One region of the Labrys sp. F242 genome, then DNA from elsewhere that is predicted to be linked to it. Evidence: predicted binding sites of a transcription regulator. Region 1 holds the regulator's gene; each other region holds the start of a gene.

Region 1 (4,207 bases):
TTCCACTTTGCCATCCGCTGCTTCTCAGTAAGGTTGCCGTCGAAATCGAGCCCGATACCGCTCTGCCGGGTCTGACCGTGCGGGCGACGGCCAAGGTTGCCGGCCAGACCGGCGTGGAGATGGAAGCGCTTACCGCAGTCTCCGTGGCCTGCCTGACCATCTATGACATGGTCAAGGCCGTCGATCGGGGCATGCGCATCGAGGCGATCAGGCTCGTGGAGAAATCCGGCGGCAAATCCGGCGATTGGCATGCGGAGGAAAATCGATGAGCCTGCTTCCCGTCGCGGACGCGCTGGCCAAGGTGGTTGCCGGGGTAGCCCCGCTTCCAACCGAAACAATATCGCTGCATGCCACGCGCGGACGTGTTCTCGCTTCCGCCATCACGGCGCTGAGGACCCAGCCCGGCTTCAACGCCTCGGCCATGGACGGCTATGCGGTGCGAGCGGCAGATGCCAAGGAAGGTGCTAGCCTCGAATTGATCGGAGAATCGGCGGCGGGGCACGGCTATGCCGGACGAGTTGGCGAAAACCAGGCCGTTCGCATCTTCACGGGTGCGCCCGTGCCGGATGGCGCCGACACAGTGGTGATCCAGGAGCACACGAGCCGCGAGGGCAATCGCGTCATCGTGGAGGCGGCGGCCAGGCTCGGCCAGCATATCCGGGCCCGTGGCCTGGACTTTGCCGAAGGACGGGAGGCTTTGACATCAGGCACCGTCATCGGTCCCCGCGACATAGCGCTTGCCGCGGCCATGAATCATCCTGCCCTGCCGGTCCGCCGCCGCCCCAAAGTCGCTATTCTCGCGACCGGCGATGAATTGGTACTGCCCGGTCAAGCCATCGGCGAGAATCAGATCGTCGCCTCCAACAATTTCGCCATTCGGGCACTGGTCGAGGCCGAGGGGGGCGAAGTACTCGACCTCGGCATCGCCAGCGACGACTTCCCGGCCCTGGAAGCGGCCATTCGGCGGGCTCGTACCGAGAAGGCGGATGTGCTCGTCACCATCGGCGGTGCTTCGGTCGGCGATCACGATCTGATCCAGACCGCGCTCACCCGCGAAGGCATGCAGCTCGGCTTCTGGAAGATCGCCATGCGCCCGGGCAAGCCCCTGCTGCACGGGCGGCTTGGCTCAATGCATATCCTCGGCCTGCCCGGCAATCCGGTATCCTCGGTGGTCTGCGGCGTCCTCTTCCTGGTACCCCTGTTGCGTACGTTGCTGGGGCGGGCCGATGCGGGTCTGTCCCGCCGCAAGGCCGTCTTCGCCAACGCCTGGCCAGCCAACGACGTTCGTGAAGACTATATCCGTGCCCGCTTCGTGCTTGACGATACGTCAGACATCCTCAAGGTAGAACCGCTGGCGCTGCAGGATTCGTCGCTGGTGAGTGTGATGCAGCATGCCGACTGTCTGGTTGTCCGGCCGCCCTTTGCGCCGGAAGCAAAACCAGGCGATATCTGCGAGATCATCGATCTTCGTGCGGCCGGCTATTGACGCTACCCTTAACCTGAACTTCACAGTTGCAGAACACAGTAGGAACATGTAGCACTGTTCTTGTTTTGTTTACACCTTCACCGTGATTCGCGGCCGCCACGACGGGAAAGCCATGCTGACCAAGAAACAACACGAATTGCTTCGGTTCATTCATGAGCGCCTGAAGGAACAGGGCGTGCCCCCCTCCTTCGATGAAATGAAGGAGGCGCTGGACCTGCGCTCCAAGTCCGGCATCCACCGCCTGATCATGGCTCTGGAGGAGCGCGGCTTCATCCGGCGCCTGCCAAACCGGGCGCGCGCGCTCGAAGTGGTACGCCTGCCCGAATCCGCCGTGCCAGGCGGCCTGTCGCTGGCCTCTTCGCAGCGGGGCTTCCGCCCCAACGTGATCGAGGGCAATCTCGGCAAGGTCCGCCCCGTCAGGCCGGAAATGGACGAGGATGTCGGCCGGCCGGTTCTGGTCCCGGTGATGGGACGCATCGCCGCCGGTACGCCGGTCTCCGCCATCCAGACCAAGAGCCACACCATCAGCGTTACGCCGGAAATGCTGTCCTCAGGTGATCATTTCGCCCTGGAGGTGCGCGGTGATTCAATGATCGAGGCTGGTATCTTCGACAATGACACCGTGCTGATCCGCCGCCAGGACCATGCCGATACCGGCGATATCGTGGTAGCCCTGATCGACGATGAGGAAGCCACGCTGAAGCGCTTGCGCAAGCGCGGCGCCTCCATTGCGCTGGAGGCGGCCAATCCGGCTTACGAAACCCGTATTTTTGGCCCGGACAGGGTACAGATCCAGGGTAAATTGGTGGGCCTGTTCCGCCGATATTGAGAGCATGCGAATTTGGTTCGCTTGCAATGACTGGCCTTCATACAGTCAGCGGCCACGCTTTGGAACGCCGTGACGTCGAGCGGTTGCTCAAGGAGCGCGCGCCGTATTGCCTTGTCGATTGTGAACTGGAGGAATGCGATCTTTCGCGTCTCGACCTGTCCCACTGGTCGTTCGAGCGTTGCATTCTCAAAAATGCCAAGCTGGTCGGCGCCAAGCTCGCGAATACACTATGGCGCAATTGCAAGGCGGGCGGTGCCGATTTCCGTGGTACCGACCTCGAAGATGCTGCATTCCGTACGGGTGACTACAGCAATGCCAGCTTTCGACGCGCCAAAGCGGCCTCGACGGTTTTTACCGGCTGCAAACTGACAGGCGCGGATCTCTCGGAAATCGCCGCATTCGGGCTCGTTTTCGAGGAGGTCTTGCTTATGTCGGCGAAACTGCCGGCCTTTTCCTTTCGCAAGTCCACGCTACGCCGCCTCGACTTCACCCAGGCCGATCTGCGCCAATGCGATTTCCGCGATGTCATCTTCGAAGAGTGCAGCCTGCGCGATGCCAATCTGGTCGATGCCCGTTTTGAAGGAGCGGATCTACGCAGTGCCGATCTCGGCGGCTTGAAGCTTGGTGACGCCCGTTATTTCAAGGGCGCCACGATCTCGAAAAACCAGGCCGGCCAATTGCTAGCCGAGCTAGGCTTGCGGATCGCCTGAAGAAGGTCTGGAGTTCGCAGGCAAATCCGCTTGATGGTCGGGTAGCCTCCGGGTGTCTTCGAACTACCATCTGTCCGAAGACCCGGCCTGGCTGACAGCGCCGATCAGTCGACCGCGATCATGACGTCGGAGGCCTTGATCACGGCATAGGCGTTCTGGCCGGGCTTGAGCTGGAGATCATCGACGGCCTCATTGGTGATCGAAGCGGTGATGATGGTACCATTGACCTCGAGCTGGATATGGGAGGTAGTCTGCCCCTTCGTCACGCTCTTGATCGTGCCCTTGATCTGGTTGCGGGCGCTGATTTTCATGGTCCGTCCTTTCTGGTGAGAATCTCGCGTCAGTTATCGGTTTCGGCGGTGACGCTGTCCATAGGCCTATCCGTCGCTGGGACTTGTACTGCCGCCTGGGGCAGAGGCTTCGGCGGCACAATCACCCGGCTCGGTACCCATGGACGGGACGCTTGGGGATGGCGGGCCATGACGAGACGCCAGCGCGGGCTGATATCGCCGCTCGCAGACGGCTCTACATAAAGTGCTATCGAGCCGACCGCGCGAATCAATTCCCGGTCCATCACAACTCCAGCGGTGGCACAGCGAGCACCGATCGGAACCGGTCCCGCCAGGACGCTGACGCGTCCACAGTCCTCCTCGGCGGCGTTACTGGTCTTGTCGAGCATGAAGATCCCGCCTCCTTCGATGGGCGCGGAACACCCTTCTCTGTCACATAGGCGCTGTGCCGCGAGGGTTGGATCCTCCGGCTTGCGCCGATCGCCCATGGCCAGCAGCCATTGCTGAACCGTAAAAGCATCGGATCGCTGCGCCAGCACGGTCAGTTGATCGCCCTTGCGAACGAGGGCCGCGTAGCCGTTTGCGCCGAACAGAGCTACTGGCAGCGGCGCTGTCGCGGCCAGGGCAATGCCCCCGCCCAAGGGCAATAGGGCCAGCAGAGCAAGACGCGTGCGCAGAATGGTCAGCAGGACCAGCGTCAGAGCGAACAATCCGAGCGCCGCGGCGGAGAACTGCGGCAGCACGAGATCGGAGCCAGGCCAGGTCGCAACCGAACGAGCCACCTGCATGAACAACCCGACAGCCCAGCCCATCGCCTGCCAAAATGGAGCGCCATAGCCAAACGGCTCGGCGACCACGGCCAGCATGGCGAGCGGCATGATCAGGAAGGAGA
Region 2 (4,207 bases), on a different contig from region 1:
TGCCGCAAGCCGGCGAGGAACACGGCATAGATCAGGCCGACGATGATGATGTAGACGGTGACGGCGGCCCGGGTCGACGGCCGGGTCAGGAAGCCTCGGGCTTCCCCGCGCAGGGCGCAGGCGGTGGCCACCACGGCCAGGATCACATTGGCCTGCAGGGTGAAATAGCTGAACACGGTGACGAGGCCATCGAGCGCCGTCCGGCCCTGCGCCATCACCGCCCCGACCACGATCCAGGCACGCAGGGCAACGGCGAGCCAGGCCGTGATGGCGATCAGCGCCGCAAAAAGGCGTCCGGCTGCCTGGCTGCCCGTCATGAATCACCCCGATTGCTGCTGCGGCTGGCAGTACAGTCTAGAGCGTTTTCCAGAAAAGTTGATAGACTTTTCGATTAAGAAAACGCGTCAGAACAAAGAGTTAGAGAAAAAGTGCGACTCGCGGAAATCGCACTTTTCTCTAAGCCGCATCGGCAGAGGCTGGCCAGCGTGGAGCGATCAATAGGGATCACTGCGCTCCAGGATCTCCTGGCCCATCAGCACGCAGTCGCCCGGCAACTGGGCATAGATCAGGTGCATGCGGTAATCGCCCTTGTAGATCGAGCCCTCGACCTCGATCACGTCGAAGCGGCCCTTGCCGACCAGGGCCCCGACGGTGCCGATTGCCCTCACGCTGTCGGGATCGACCTGGGCGCGGTCGTCATTGTCGGAATGGAAGGCCAGCAGCTTGGCGGCCTGCTTCACGGCGGCATCGGCGCAATGGGGGCGGGGAGCAGCGTGGGAAGCAGCGGTGCCGGCGAGCAAGGCGAGGCAGGCGAGAAGGACGGGTATGCGCATGACATATCTCGGGTGAACATCGGCTGGGTGTGTCTGCAGATAGCGGCTTGGCGGCCGTGTCGCCAGCCTGTCCATGTCGCAGATAGCGCGTGATAAGGTCGAGCCTAGGCCAGAACCGTCGCCCTGTCCGTCCTCGCCCGGTAGCTCAACGCTTCGGCGATGTGGATGCGGCCGACATCGGTCTTGCCGTCGAGATCGGCCAAGGTGCGCGAGACGCGCAACACGCGGTGGAAGCCGCGGGCCGACAGGCGCATGGCCTCCGAGGCATCGCGCAGAAGCTTGGTGGCTCCCGCGTCGGGGCGGGCGACCTCCTCGACCACATTGACCGGCACGCTGGCATTGGTGGAGCCGTCGGGCAGGCCGAGTGTGCGGTAGCGTTGGGCGGCACGGTCCCGGGCTTCCGCCACCCGGGCCGCCACCTCGGCCGAGCCTTCGGCGGGCGGTGGCAGGATGAGGTCGGCGGCGGAGACGGCGGGCACCTCGACGACGATGTCGATGCGGTCGAGCAGCGGGCCGGAGATGCGGGCCTGATAGTCGGCGGCGCAGCGCTCAACCGGCCCGCGCCGGCAGGCGAAGCCCGGATCGTTGGCCTTGCCGCAGCGGCACGGATTCATGGCCGCGACCAGCTGGATCCGAGCGGGATAGGCGACGCGGGCATTGGCCCTGGCGATCACGGCCTCGCCCGACTCCAGCGGCTGGCGCAGGGCATCGAGGGTCTGTGGTGCGAATTCAGGCATCTCGTCGAGGAAGAGCACGCCGTGATGCGAGAGCGACACTTCGCCGGGCCTGGCATGGATGCCGCCGCCGATCAGGGCCGCCATCGAGGCCGAATGATGCGGAGCACGAAAGGGGCGCCGGCTGGTGAGCTCGCCGCCGGCGAGTTGGCCCGCCACAGAATGGATCATCGAGATTTCCAGGAGCTCGGCCGGCACCAAAGGCGGCAGGATCGAGGGCAGCCTTGCAGCCAGCATGGACTTGCCGGAGCCAGCCGGCCCGATCATCAAGAGATTATGCGCACCGGCGGCTGCCACCTCCAAAGCGCGCTTGGCGGTCTCCTGACCCTTGATGTCCTTGAGGTCGGGCAGGGCGGCCGCTGGCGCGGCGATGCGCGGCTGCGGGCGGGAGAGCAACTGTGTGCCCTTGAAATGATTGACGAGCTGGATCAGCGAACGGGGGGCGAGAATGTCCATCTCCGGGCTGGCCCAGGCCGCCTCCGGCCCGCAGGCGGCGGGGCAGATCAGGCCAAGCCGGCGGCCATTGGCGGCGACGGCGGAGGGCAGCACGCCGGCGACCTTGGTGATGGTGCCGTCGAGGCCAAGCTCGCCAAGCACGCAATAGCCCTCCAGCGCGTCATGGGGAATGGCGCCGATGGCGGCCATCACCCCGAGCGCGATGGGCAGGTCGAAATGCGAGCCCTCCTTGGGCAGGTCGGCCGGGGCGAGATTGACGGTGATGCGCTTGGCCGGCAGGGCCAGGCCGGCGGCGGTGAGGGCGGCGCGTACCCTCTCGCGCGCTTCCGACACCGCCTTGTCGGGCAGGCCGACGATGGTGAACACCACCGAACCGGTCATGATCTGGACTTGCACGTCGACCTGGCGCGCTTCCACGCCTTCGAATGCCACCGTCGCGACGCGCGATACCATCTCGTTTCCCCGTCAGCCTGCTCGACGATAGCGGGGAAGCGTGGAGCCGCCAAGCAAAATGAGAACAAAGAGTGATTCTGGAAGCCTGTGACCGAGGCCCATCCGTCCGCCAGCCGATCAGGGACGGCCCCGGTGCGGCTGGGCCCTGTGCTGTGCAATCTGGCAGGCCCGCATCGTCAAAGGCGAGCTGGTCGATGCTGTAACGAGACTATTGTGCAGGGGAGGCGGGACTCAATTTCTTGGTGTCTTTGCCAAACGCGAATTCACCCGTGCTGCCGTCATTCATTGTCAGCGAGCCTGTGCCACTCATGCGGCTCGGTCCGTTTCGCACGCTGGCAGTGCCTTTGCGACCGTCGCTGCAGAGGATCGGCACATACATCAGGCCTCTGACGGCCGACAATGTATAGGAGCCGCTGCACGAAAACGTGCCCTTGCTCACCGTATAGGAACCCTGGATCTGCTCGATACGTATCGATCCATGCAAAACTCCGCCCAGCCCCTTGCTTGCCACCACCACAGGCAAGACCTGCACATTGCCCGGGAGGGTGCGGACCGGAGCTGTACAGGCTCCAAGAGCAGCGGCAAGGAAACCGGCAGCAAAAAGACTCGCGGCGACGGAAAAGGCGCGCATGAGATCCCTCAAGCAACAATCACGAAGATTGGTATGATGATTTATTCCAGGGAGGCAAGGGCGTAGCGAATGCGCCGGGCTTATCGGATCTGGGCCGATATTCTTCGAACATCGAGCGATATTTGGCGAGTGCCTGGCCGAGATAGCAGAGCAGGGCGGCGCGCATCCAGTGCGCCGAGCTCGAGGCGGCAAGCGCATCGCCGAGGCCAATCCAGCGCCTCCTGCGCCAGAACGGCTTCGCCGGCGGGGTCGAGCCCGCGCTCCTTGAGATGGTAGGGCGCCGCATAGTTCGCGAAGGCGATGCCCGAAATGCGGCGGCAGACCAGCGTTTCCGGCGGGTCGACGGCCGGGCGCACGGCGACATCTGCGTCGCGATGGGTGAGGCTAGCAAAGGCGTTCGAGGTGTTCACCTCGATGAGGACGCCGGGATGGTGCTGCCGGAAGGCCGCCAATATCGAGGGCAGGACGGAGGCCATCAGCGTATCGGTGGTGGTGATGCGTAGGCTTCCTTCCAGGCGCAGGTCATCACCGAGCCCGCCATGATCTGGATCCGCACGTCGACCCAGCGCGCCTCCACGCCCTCGAACGCCACCGTCGCGACGCGCTATACCACCTCGTTTCCCGTCAGCCCGCTTGACGATAGCGGGGGGAAGCGCAAAAGCGCCAGGCAAAATGAGAGCTAGACGTGATCAACGCCGGCAAATTGCGAGGCGTTTCAGGGTTTCACGCCCTGCAGCAACGACGATAATCCCGGCTCTTCGACAACGAGAGCCGCATCTGCCGGCAGGACCCACCGCACTTGGCGCTGACCGATTTCTTTCCAGGTCGGCAATGTCGCATTCACATGCAAAGGGTACACTGCGACCTCGACGAGATCGAAGTGCTCCGCCCGGCGCTTCCAATAGACGAAGCTGCCGCAGGGTTCCTCGGCGACCGTTCCGACCAGGCCGGCTTCCTGTTCGGCCTCGATTCTCGCGGCTTCCCAATCATCGCGCCCTTTCATCGGCCATCCCTTCGGGATCGACCAACGGCTGGTCTCGCGCGTGGTGATCAGGCACACTTCGAGCTGCCCATCCCGTTCGCGCACGGGAAGGGCAGCC
Region 3 (4,207 bases), on a different contig from region 1:
ATGCCGAGGCAGGCGGCGCGGGCAAACAGTTCGTCCGCGGACGACGCACCGCGCAGGAAGCTGAAATGGCTGGTGACCTGAAGCTCGGTATAACGGGCGCTCATCCGAACACCCCGTGAAGATACCAGCGCTGCGAGCCGGTGGCGGTATCCTCGCCATCGCCGGCGCGATAGAGCCAGTAGCGCTCGCCGGCCTCGTCCTCGACCCGGAAATAATCGCGCACCGCCACGAATTCTGCCTCGCGCTTCCACCATTCGCCGAAGACGCGCTCGGGCCCGTCGGCGCGCTTGACGCGCCGGCGCACGCCGCGCCAGATGAAGGAGACCGGCGGATGATCCGGCAGGAGCGCCACGGTGTCGATCGGTTCGGGACGAACCAGCAGGCGCGAGGGCCGCGGCCAGTGGCCTGGCCAGGTCGCGCCGGTATCGGGCGCCATCGCCGCTATCCGGCACACCGAGCGCTCCGGCACGTCGCTGGGAACGGGTGCCGCCCGATAGATTGCGCGTTCGCCGACGCGGTTGGCGAGCGTGTCGACCAGATCGGAAACATCCGGCCTGGCAGCTTCAATCAGGCTGCTGGTCACCTGCTTGCGCTCCAGCGGCTCGGCAATGGTCGCACCGAGCGTCATGGCCTCGATCCCGAAGCCCGGATCGATCGTCTCGATCTTGTCGCACAACAGGCGGGTCAGGCGTTTTGCGTCACGCACCGGCTGCGCCATGCCGACCCGTATGGCTGCAATGCGGCTATCGACACGATGGCAGAGGAGGTCGAGACGTCGCGCGCCCCTCCCCTTCTCCTCGAGCGCGGCGCAGAGCTTGTCGACGAGTTTGCCGATATAGCGCGCGATGGTCTCGGCAGCGCCGATCGGCTCGGGAAATGCCCGACGCACCTCGATCAGATCGGGCGAGCGCACCGGGTCGATCGGCTCGGCCAACGCTCCCAGCGCCTGGTCGAGACGGCGCGCAAGCTCCGGCCCGAAACGAAGCAGGAGCGGAGCGCGCGGCTGCGCGAGGAGATCGCCGATGCACTCGAAACCCAGCACGCGCAGGTCAGTCGACGTCGCTGGCGGCAATCGAAGCGCTTCCAGCGGCAAGGCCATCAAGACGGGCCCGCCATGCCCCGGTGGCGCGACGATGCTCGGCCTCGCCGCAAAGCGCGCCAGGGCGTGAGCCGCACCCCAGCTGTCCGCGACGGCGGCGCATGCTCTCACGCCTGATTTGGCGAGCCGATCGATCAGCATATCGAGCATGGCCTGCTCGCCGCCGTGGAGATGGTCGGCACCGGTCGTATCGATGACGATGCCATCGGGAGGATCGGCAGCGACGATCGGGGCGAAGCGTTGCAATGCCCACAGCGCCAGGCGTTCCAGGGCAGCCGCATCCTCGACGGGGTCGGCATCCCCGACGATCAGGCCGGGAACGAGAACCTGCGCTTTGGCTGCGGGCATGCCGACGTGAAGACCGGCGGCCTGGGCAGCAGCGTCCGCGGCCACCACGATGCGCCGGCTTCCTTCCCGGCCGATCAGGACGAGCGGCGCCTCAGGCGGAGGCGCCGCCTCGCCAGCCTTGCGCCGCAGCCTGTCGGTGGACCAGGTCGGCAGGAAGAGCGAGACAACCCGTGACATCGCATGCCTCCAATTCGAAATCGGCACTTTCGCCCGCACGGGCACGGATCAGTTCCACGAGCCAGCGATGCCGGCCGACACCGGGAACAGGCAGCGTTTGCGACGGCAAAACCGAAATTCGCCAACGCGTCATCGCGGCGGTCGGTTGGCCAAAATCGGCAGTGTCCGTATGCCGCCGCCAACGCCGAAGCGCGATGCCGATCGCCCCGGTTCCTTCCGAACAAAGCTGAAGCCGGCGTGAGGCGGTCATCGACAAGCGGGCGACTTCGGCGACGGCAGCGCCGAGACCGCCATGGCGAAGGCCCTCCTCCATGCAAGCGAGCACCGTCTTGTCGTCGCCAGCCTCGACATAGATCACCCGGTCCGGTGCGAGGCCGGCCTGGGCGAGCGCCGGCGCGAAGAGGTCCGGCCGTGTGATGCACCACAAAACCTTGCCGCTTGTGCGCGCGGCGATGCCTGCGGCGAACAGGGCAGCGGCCGCACCATCGACCGCACCGTTGCCACCGCCAGCCACCTCATGAAGCGCACCACGTGCCAGCCCTCCGCCTGGAAGCCGTGCATCAACCTCGGCGATCCCGAACGGGAGAACCGATCGTGCGCGTCGCCCCGTGCCCTCGATCTGTTCGATCTGCCCACGCAAGGACGCTATGGCCGCCTCGGATCGCAAGCTCCCTATCAACCTCCAAAAATAGCTTCACCATAATGTTCACTATTTGTTCTGATTTTCCAGCGAGAGAGTCAAGGAAGATTCCACCCGCTCCCTCGAGGCAAGTACGCAGTGCTCGTTCTTCCAGAGGGTAGGGCGCGGTCCCCCTGCATGGGCTTGCCCAAGTTCGGTCGTGAGAGGGCGCTAAACGCGGGGCGCTGGGAGGCGAGACCTGGAACGTTGACGAACGATCTGAGGAACGGATGCAATCGATCAAAAGCTATTCACGCCCGCAGCGTTTTTTCCATTGGGCCATGGCGGCCATCATTCTTGTCGCACTCGGACTCGGCCTTTGGGCTTCCTTCCTGGAGGCCGGCACGCCCATTCGAAAATTCATATTGGAGATTCACAAGTCGCTGGGATTCACCGCAGCCTTGCTGCTGCTGCCGCGCCTCACCTTTCGATTGATCTGGCCGGTAGCCACCTCGCGTGAAAGCGAGCATCCTGCAGCGCGTCTTGCCGCGCATGCTGCGCACTGGACCCTCTACGGTCTCATGGTGTTCATGCCGGTCACCGGCTACATGTTCTCGGCTGCCGGCGGCTACTCTCTGCCGTGGTTCGGCCTGTTTCAGTGGCCGCGATTGTTGGGGCATGATTCAGCGATAGCATCGGCCGGCGAATGGCTGCACGATCATGGAGCGTGGGTGCTGTATGCGATGGTGGGACTCCATCTCGCGGCGGTTTGCTGGCATCAATTCTACAGGAGGGATGCCGTGCTGAGCCGCATGCTCACACCCCGGGCGATCAAATAGCCGCATCTTCGCTATCGGAGCCAGAGATCTGCAAGCGACAGACTCTTTCAATCACAGGACGTGGTTTGGAGAGAACGGTTCGGCAACAGAGCTTCGAATGACGATGGAAGGCCCGGAACGGCGAGGAAGGTGCGGCGGCAATGCCAAAACGTTGCACAAGACACGCAGCCGACAGGTATCGATCTCGAAACCGCCCAAGACTTACTGCTAAGAGGAAGAATGAAATCCGTTCTGTGCGTCGCCTTTGCCCTCCTCCCGCTCCTCTCGCCAGCCCGCGCTGCCACCTATGAGGCCGTCGAGGGCGACCGCATCATCGTTTTGGATGGCGACACTGTCGCCTTGCCATGTAAAATGCCTGGTCGAGGCTGTTCGGAACGCGTCCGGTTTCCCGACATCGACGCGCCCGAAGTGTTTCACCCCGACTGCAAGGAAGGGCTGGAGCAAGGCCTCAAGGCCAAGGCAAGACTGGTGCAACTGATCCGGGGCAAGGTCGTCTATGTCGAGCGCAGCGGGCGTCGAGACATCTATGGGCGTACCTTGGCCGCTTTACGGGTCGGTAGTCCGTCGGGACTCAACGCCGGCATGCAACTCGTCCGCGAAGATCTGGCCCGGCCATGGAAAGCCGGCCGTGCCGCGCGTGAGGAGCGACAGCTCTATTGGTGTGGGCCAGACGCCGCTCCGGGAAGCGATTAGCCCAAGGGGTCACGCTTCTCCCTCTCCGAGGCCCGTCACAGTCACTTCACATCGATGCTGACACTATGGCAGCAACCGTTCACCCAGGTGGGAGCGATGCGATGCGCAAGCTGGCTATTGTCGCACTTTTATCCTTTTCACTCACTGCCCCTCTATCGAAAGCCCAGGCATGGTGGGATGGAGGACATAGGCAGGTGGCCTATGTTGCGCATCAACGGCTGAGAGACGGTCCGAAAGAAAAGGCGGATCAGCTGCTGCGCCTCAATCCCAGCTATCAGAAATGGATTGCCGGCGCGCCAGACGAAACGACCGCCAGAATGTATGCGTTCGTTCACGCCGCAAGCTGGGCTGACGATATCAAGATGAAGGGATCGGGCTATACGCGCGATGATCCAAACTCGCCCACGGCCCGGCCAGAACATCGGTTATGCC
Region 4 (4,207 bases), 320 kb from region 1:
CGGCGCCGGGGCCGACATCGACCACATAGTCGGCCTGCAGAATGGCATCCTCGTCATGCTCGACCACGATCACCGTATTGCCGAGTTCGCGCAGCCGCCCCAATGTTTCGAGCAGGCGTTCATTGTCGCGCTGATGCAGGCCGATGGAAGGTTCGTCCAGCACATAAAGCACGCCGCTGAGGCCGGAGCCGATTTGGGAGGCCAAGCGGATACGCTGGCTCTCGCCACCCGACAGGGTCCCGGAGTTACGGGCCAGCGTCAGATAATCGAGACCGACATCGACGAGGAAGCGCAGGCGTTCGCGAATCTCCTTGAGAATGCGGACGGCGATCTCGGTCTGCTTGGCGTTGAGTTCGGCCGGCAGGGCCTCGAACCAATGCTGGGCCTGGCGCACCGACATTGCCGAGATCTCGCCGATATGGCGGTGCGTGACCTTTACCGCTAAGGATTCGGGTTTCAGGCGGAAACCGGCGCAAGCCTTGCACGGCGTATTGGCCATGAAGCGCGAAATATCCTCGCGGGCCTGTTCTGAATCGGTTTCCTTCCAGCGCCGCTCCAAATTGGTCACCACGCCCTCGAAGGCCTTGCGTGTCTCATAGGAGCGCAGGCCGTCATCGAAGGAAAAGACGATTTGCTCCTCGCCCGAGCCATAGAGGAACACCTGCTGCACCTTCTCCGGCAGGTCCTTCCAGGGCGTGGTCACGCCGAACTTGTAATGCTTGGCGAGGGCGTCGACGGTCTGGCTGTAATAGGGGCTGGTGGATTTCGCCCAAGGCGCCAGCGCGCCCTTGCGCAGCGACAGGGTCTCGTCGGGCACCACCAGGACGGGATCGACCGTCATCTCGGTGCCGATGCCGTCGCAGGACGGGCAGGCACCGAAGGGGTTGTTGAAGGAGAACAGCCTGGGCTCGATCTCCGGAATGGTGAAGCCGGAAACCGGGCAGGCGAATTTCTGGCTGAACATCACGCGCTTGGATGAGCCGTTGGCCTCCTTCTGATCGGCCAGTTCGACCACGGCGATGCCGTCGGCCAACTCCAAGGCCGTCTCGAAGGAATCAGCCAGGCGGCTGGCGATATCGGCGCGCACCACGATGCGGTCCACCACCACGTCGAGATCGTGCTTGAGCTTCTTGTCGAGGGCGGGGGCGTCGGCGATCTCGTAGAAGGTACCGTCGATCTTGACACGCTGGAAGCCGCGCTTGAGGAAGTCGGCGAGTTCCTTGCGATATTCGCCCTTGCGCCCGCGCACCACCGGCGCGAGCAGGAAAAGCCTGGTGCCCTCTGGCATGGCCATGACGCGATCGACCATCTGGCTGACGGTCTGACTTTCGATCGGCAGCCCGGTCGCCGGCGAATAGGGAATGCCGATACGAGCCCAGAGCAGGCGCATATAGTCGTAGATCTCGGTGACTGTCGCCACCGTCGAGCGGGGATTGCGCGAGGTCGTCTTCTGTTCGATCGAAATAGCGGGCGACAGGCCGTCGATCTGGTCGACGTCCGGCTTCTGCATCATTTCGAGGAATTGGCGCGCATAGGCCGAAAGGCTCTCGACATAGCGGCGCTGTCCCTCGGCATAGATGGTGTCGAAAGCGAGCGAGGACTTGCCCGAGCCGGACAGGCCGGTGAACACCACGAGCTTGTCACGCGGGATTTCCAGATCGACATTCTTGAGATTGTGCTCGCGCGCGCCGCGCACGGTAATGAAGCGGCGGTCGGCAGGCGACGGAACAGCGCTGCCGGAGATGGGGCGGCCAGACATACGGACGATCCTGTGGGCTTTTGTCGAGAGATAGGCGCTTTGGCTCGCAAATTGAAGGAGGGCTGGTGAAAAAACAAGAACAATTCGTGAACTTATCCGCAAAATTTTGCGGCACCCCGAGTTCCGATGGGTTATGCACGCGCCATGATCGAGATTAACCCCACCTTGTTCATCGACGAGCGCGAGATCGATGAGGACTTCGTGCGCTCCTCGGGGCCCGGCGGACAGAATGTCAACAAGCTGTCGACGGCGGTGCAGTTGCGCTTCAATATCCGCAGGTCGCCCTCGCTCCCGAACGACATCGCCATCCGTGCCCAGAAGCTGGCGGGCAGGAAGCTGACGCAGGAGGGCGTGCTGGTGATTGTTGCCCAGCGCTTCCGCACCCAGGAGCGTAATCGCGAGGACGCGCGCGAGCGGTTGGTCGCTCTCCTGCGGGAGGCCGCCACGCCGCCGCCGCCGCCCCGCAAGGTGACGAAGCCCTCCAAGGCCGCCAAGGCGCGGCGGCTGGAATCGAAATCGCGCCGCTCAAACGTGAAATCGCTGCGTGGCGGCAAGTTCTCCGTGGATTGAGGTCTGGCCGAGGACGAAGCCCGGGCACGGCAAATCGGAGCTTTTGAGATTTCGCCGTTTGCTTTTCGGGGCAGACTGCCGGGATCAGGCCAGGATGCGCGCCTTCACTTCGTCCATCGTCTCGGCGATGTAGTCGGCACCGGCTGCCACCAGGGTTTCCTCGCTGGGGGGCATATGATGCAGTCCGCCGACAAAGCCGATCACCGTCATGCCGGCCGCCTTGGCTGCCTTGATGCCGACCACGCTGTCCTCGACCACCACGGTCTTGGCGGGATCCACGCCGAGAGCCCTCGCGGCATGCAAAAACAGGTCCGGGGCCGGTTTTCCCTGCGCCACCAGATTTGCGCTGAAGATGTTGGGATAGACGAGCTCGAACAGGTTGGTGATGCTGAGGCCGAGACCGAGCTTGGCCGGCGGGCTGTTGGAAGCCACGCAATAGGGCATCGGCAGGGTTTGGAGCACTTCGCGCACGCCCGGAATCGGTTCCAGACGCTCCACATAGGCGGTCCGAAGCATGCGGCGCGTGGTTTCGGCGTGGTCCGGCGGCAGCTTGAGCCCGAAATCCTGCTCGAAACGCTCCTCCAAAGCCTCCTGGGTTAGGCCAAGGAAACGCTGCATCACGTCATGCGGGGTGACTTTTACGCCGAGGGCCGACAGGGCCTCGGCTTCGACTTCCGCCGACAGGATCTCGCTGTCGACGAGAACGCCATCGCAATCGAAAATCACTAGAGAGAAGGGCATGGGAACCGCCTGATCCGAGAAGACGTGCAGAGGCCGGCGTGTCGCGATTCTTGTCAAGGTGAGCCCGAGCCAGGGGATGATGGCGCGCAGCCATGCGTTCCGGCAAGTTCTTTCCAACGATTCGAGGCTGCCATGTCCATCATCCCGTCCCTGAGCCGCGAAGAAAGCTGGATGCGCAAGTCCGCGCTCCACTATCTCGGCCAGCGATCGACCAGCGTCGCCAATCTCCGCCAGGTCTTGCTGCGGCGGGCGCGTCGCAAATTGGACCCGGAAATCGAAGTCGCCGAAATGATCGAGCGCACGATCGATTATTGCAGGCAGCTTGGTTTCATCGACGATGCCAGTTTCGTGGAGGCCCGCCTTCATGCCGGGCGCAGCCGCGGCTTTTCCGCCCGCAGGATCGGTGCCGCCCTGGCGGCCAAGGGGGTTGATCGCACCTTGGTGGCCCAGGCCCTTGCGGGGGAGGACCGCGATGCAGCTGAAGAAAGAGCCGCTGCCCGGCTGGCACAGCGCCGGCGCATTGGCCCCTGGCGGCGGACCGACCGCGATGCCGAGCTCGAGCGGGAGATTGCGATATTGGCACGCGGAGGCTTTGCTGTCTGGCTGGCCCGCCGCATCGTTACCGCGGATCCCGACGAAATCCGTGCTCTTCTCGAGGTTTGAAATCTTGCATCGGCCGGGTGCGGCGTGTTTTGTATGATGAATACAGTCCTCTTGGTGGAATCGGCATGTTCGAACTTTTCTGGCGCGGCGTTGCGATCGGCGTTGGCGCAACGGTCCTCATGGATCTGTGGGCGATCCTGCTGCACAAATTCTTCGGTGAGAACCTGCCCAACTGGGCGCGTGTGGGCCGCTGGTTCTGGCATCTGAAAGAGGGCCGTGTCTTCCATGACGATATCGGCAAGGCCGCACCCTACGCCCATGAATTGGCACTGGGCTGGATCGGCCATTACGTGGTCGGCATTCTCTACGGCGTGATCCTGGTGATCTTCGCTGGTGCGGCCTGGCTGTCCGACCCGACATTCCTGCCGGCCTGGATCCTCGGCATCGTCACGGTGGGGGCCGGCTGGTTCTTGCTGCAGCCCGGGCTTGGCATCGGCTGGGCTGCGTCGAAAACGCCCAATCCCACCAAGGTGC

What was found. The regulator LexA, encoded in region 1, represses DNA repair genes until DNA is damaged. The targets are predictions, from matches to a motif close to TGTTCNNNNTGTGTTCNG.
Region 2: a site for LexA is predicted at 2,526-2,543, ahead of ACZYTC_RS19570 (YifB family Mg chelatase-like AAA ATPase). Genes of this name have one in related genera too.
Region 3: a site for LexA is predicted at 2,328-2,345, ahead of ACZYTC_RS33100 (ImuA family protein). Genes of this name have one in related genera too.
Region 4: a site for LexA is predicted at 1,835-1,852, ahead of uvrA (excinuclease ABC subunit UvrA). Genes of this name have one in related genera too.

Annotation. Positions count from the first base shown of each region.
Region 1 covers NZ_JBVASG010000001.1:2,305,926-2,310,132, forward strand. The annotation lists gene moaC (cyclic pyranopterin monophosphate synthase MoaC) at 1-269, shown strand, start outside; gene ACZYTC_RS10880 (molybdopterin molybdotransferase MoeA) at 266-1,486, shown strand; gene lexA (transcriptional repressor LexA) at 1,599-2,315, shown strand; gene ACZYTC_RS10890 (pentapeptide repeat-containing protein) at 2,342-3,025, shown strand; gene ACZYTC_RS10895 (TOBE domain-containing protein) at 3,130-3,336, opposite strand; gene ACZYTC_RS10900 (ComEC/Rec2 family competence protein) at 3,366-4,207, opposite strand, start outside.
Region 2 covers NZ_JBVASG010000002.1:873,756-877,962, forward strand. The annotation lists gene ACZYTC_RS19560 (Pr6Pr family membrane protein) at 1-317, opposite strand, end outside; gene ACZYTC_RS19565 (hypothetical protein) at 495-833, opposite strand; gene ACZYTC_RS19570 (YifB family Mg chelatase-like AAA ATPase) at 938-2,476, opposite strand; gene ACZYTC_RS19575 (hypothetical protein) at 2,685-3,107, opposite strand; gene ACZYTC_RS19580 (LysR substrate-binding domain-containing protein) at 3,188-3,778, opposite strand; gene ACZYTC_RS19585 (NUDIX hydrolase) at 3,823-4,207, opposite strand, start outside.
Region 3 covers NZ_JBVASG010000009.1:151,645-155,851, forward strand. The annotation lists gene ACZYTC_RS33090 (error-prone DNA polymerase) at 1-104, opposite strand, end outside; gene ACZYTC_RS33095 (DUF6504 family protein) at 101-1,624, opposite strand; gene ACZYTC_RS33100 (ImuA family protein) at 1,539-2,300, opposite strand; gene ACZYTC_RS33105 (cytochrome b) at 2,534-3,082, shown strand; gene ACZYTC_RS33110 (thermonuclease family protein) at 3,302-3,775, shown strand; gene ACZYTC_RS33115 (S1/P1 nuclease) at 3,877-4,207, shown strand, end outside.
Region 4 covers NZ_JBVASG010000001.1:1,983,250-1,987,456, reverse strand. The annotation lists gene uvrA (excinuclease ABC subunit UvrA) at 1-1,759, opposite strand, end outside; gene arfB (alternative ribosome rescue aminoacyl-tRNA hydrolase ArfB) at 1,886-2,329, shown strand; gene ACZYTC_RS09295 (HAD family hydrolase) at 2,414-3,070, opposite strand; gene ACZYTC_RS09290 (regulatory protein RecX) at 3,203-3,733, shown strand; gene ACZYTC_RS09285 (DUF2938 domain-containing protein) at 3,799-4,207, shown strand, end outside.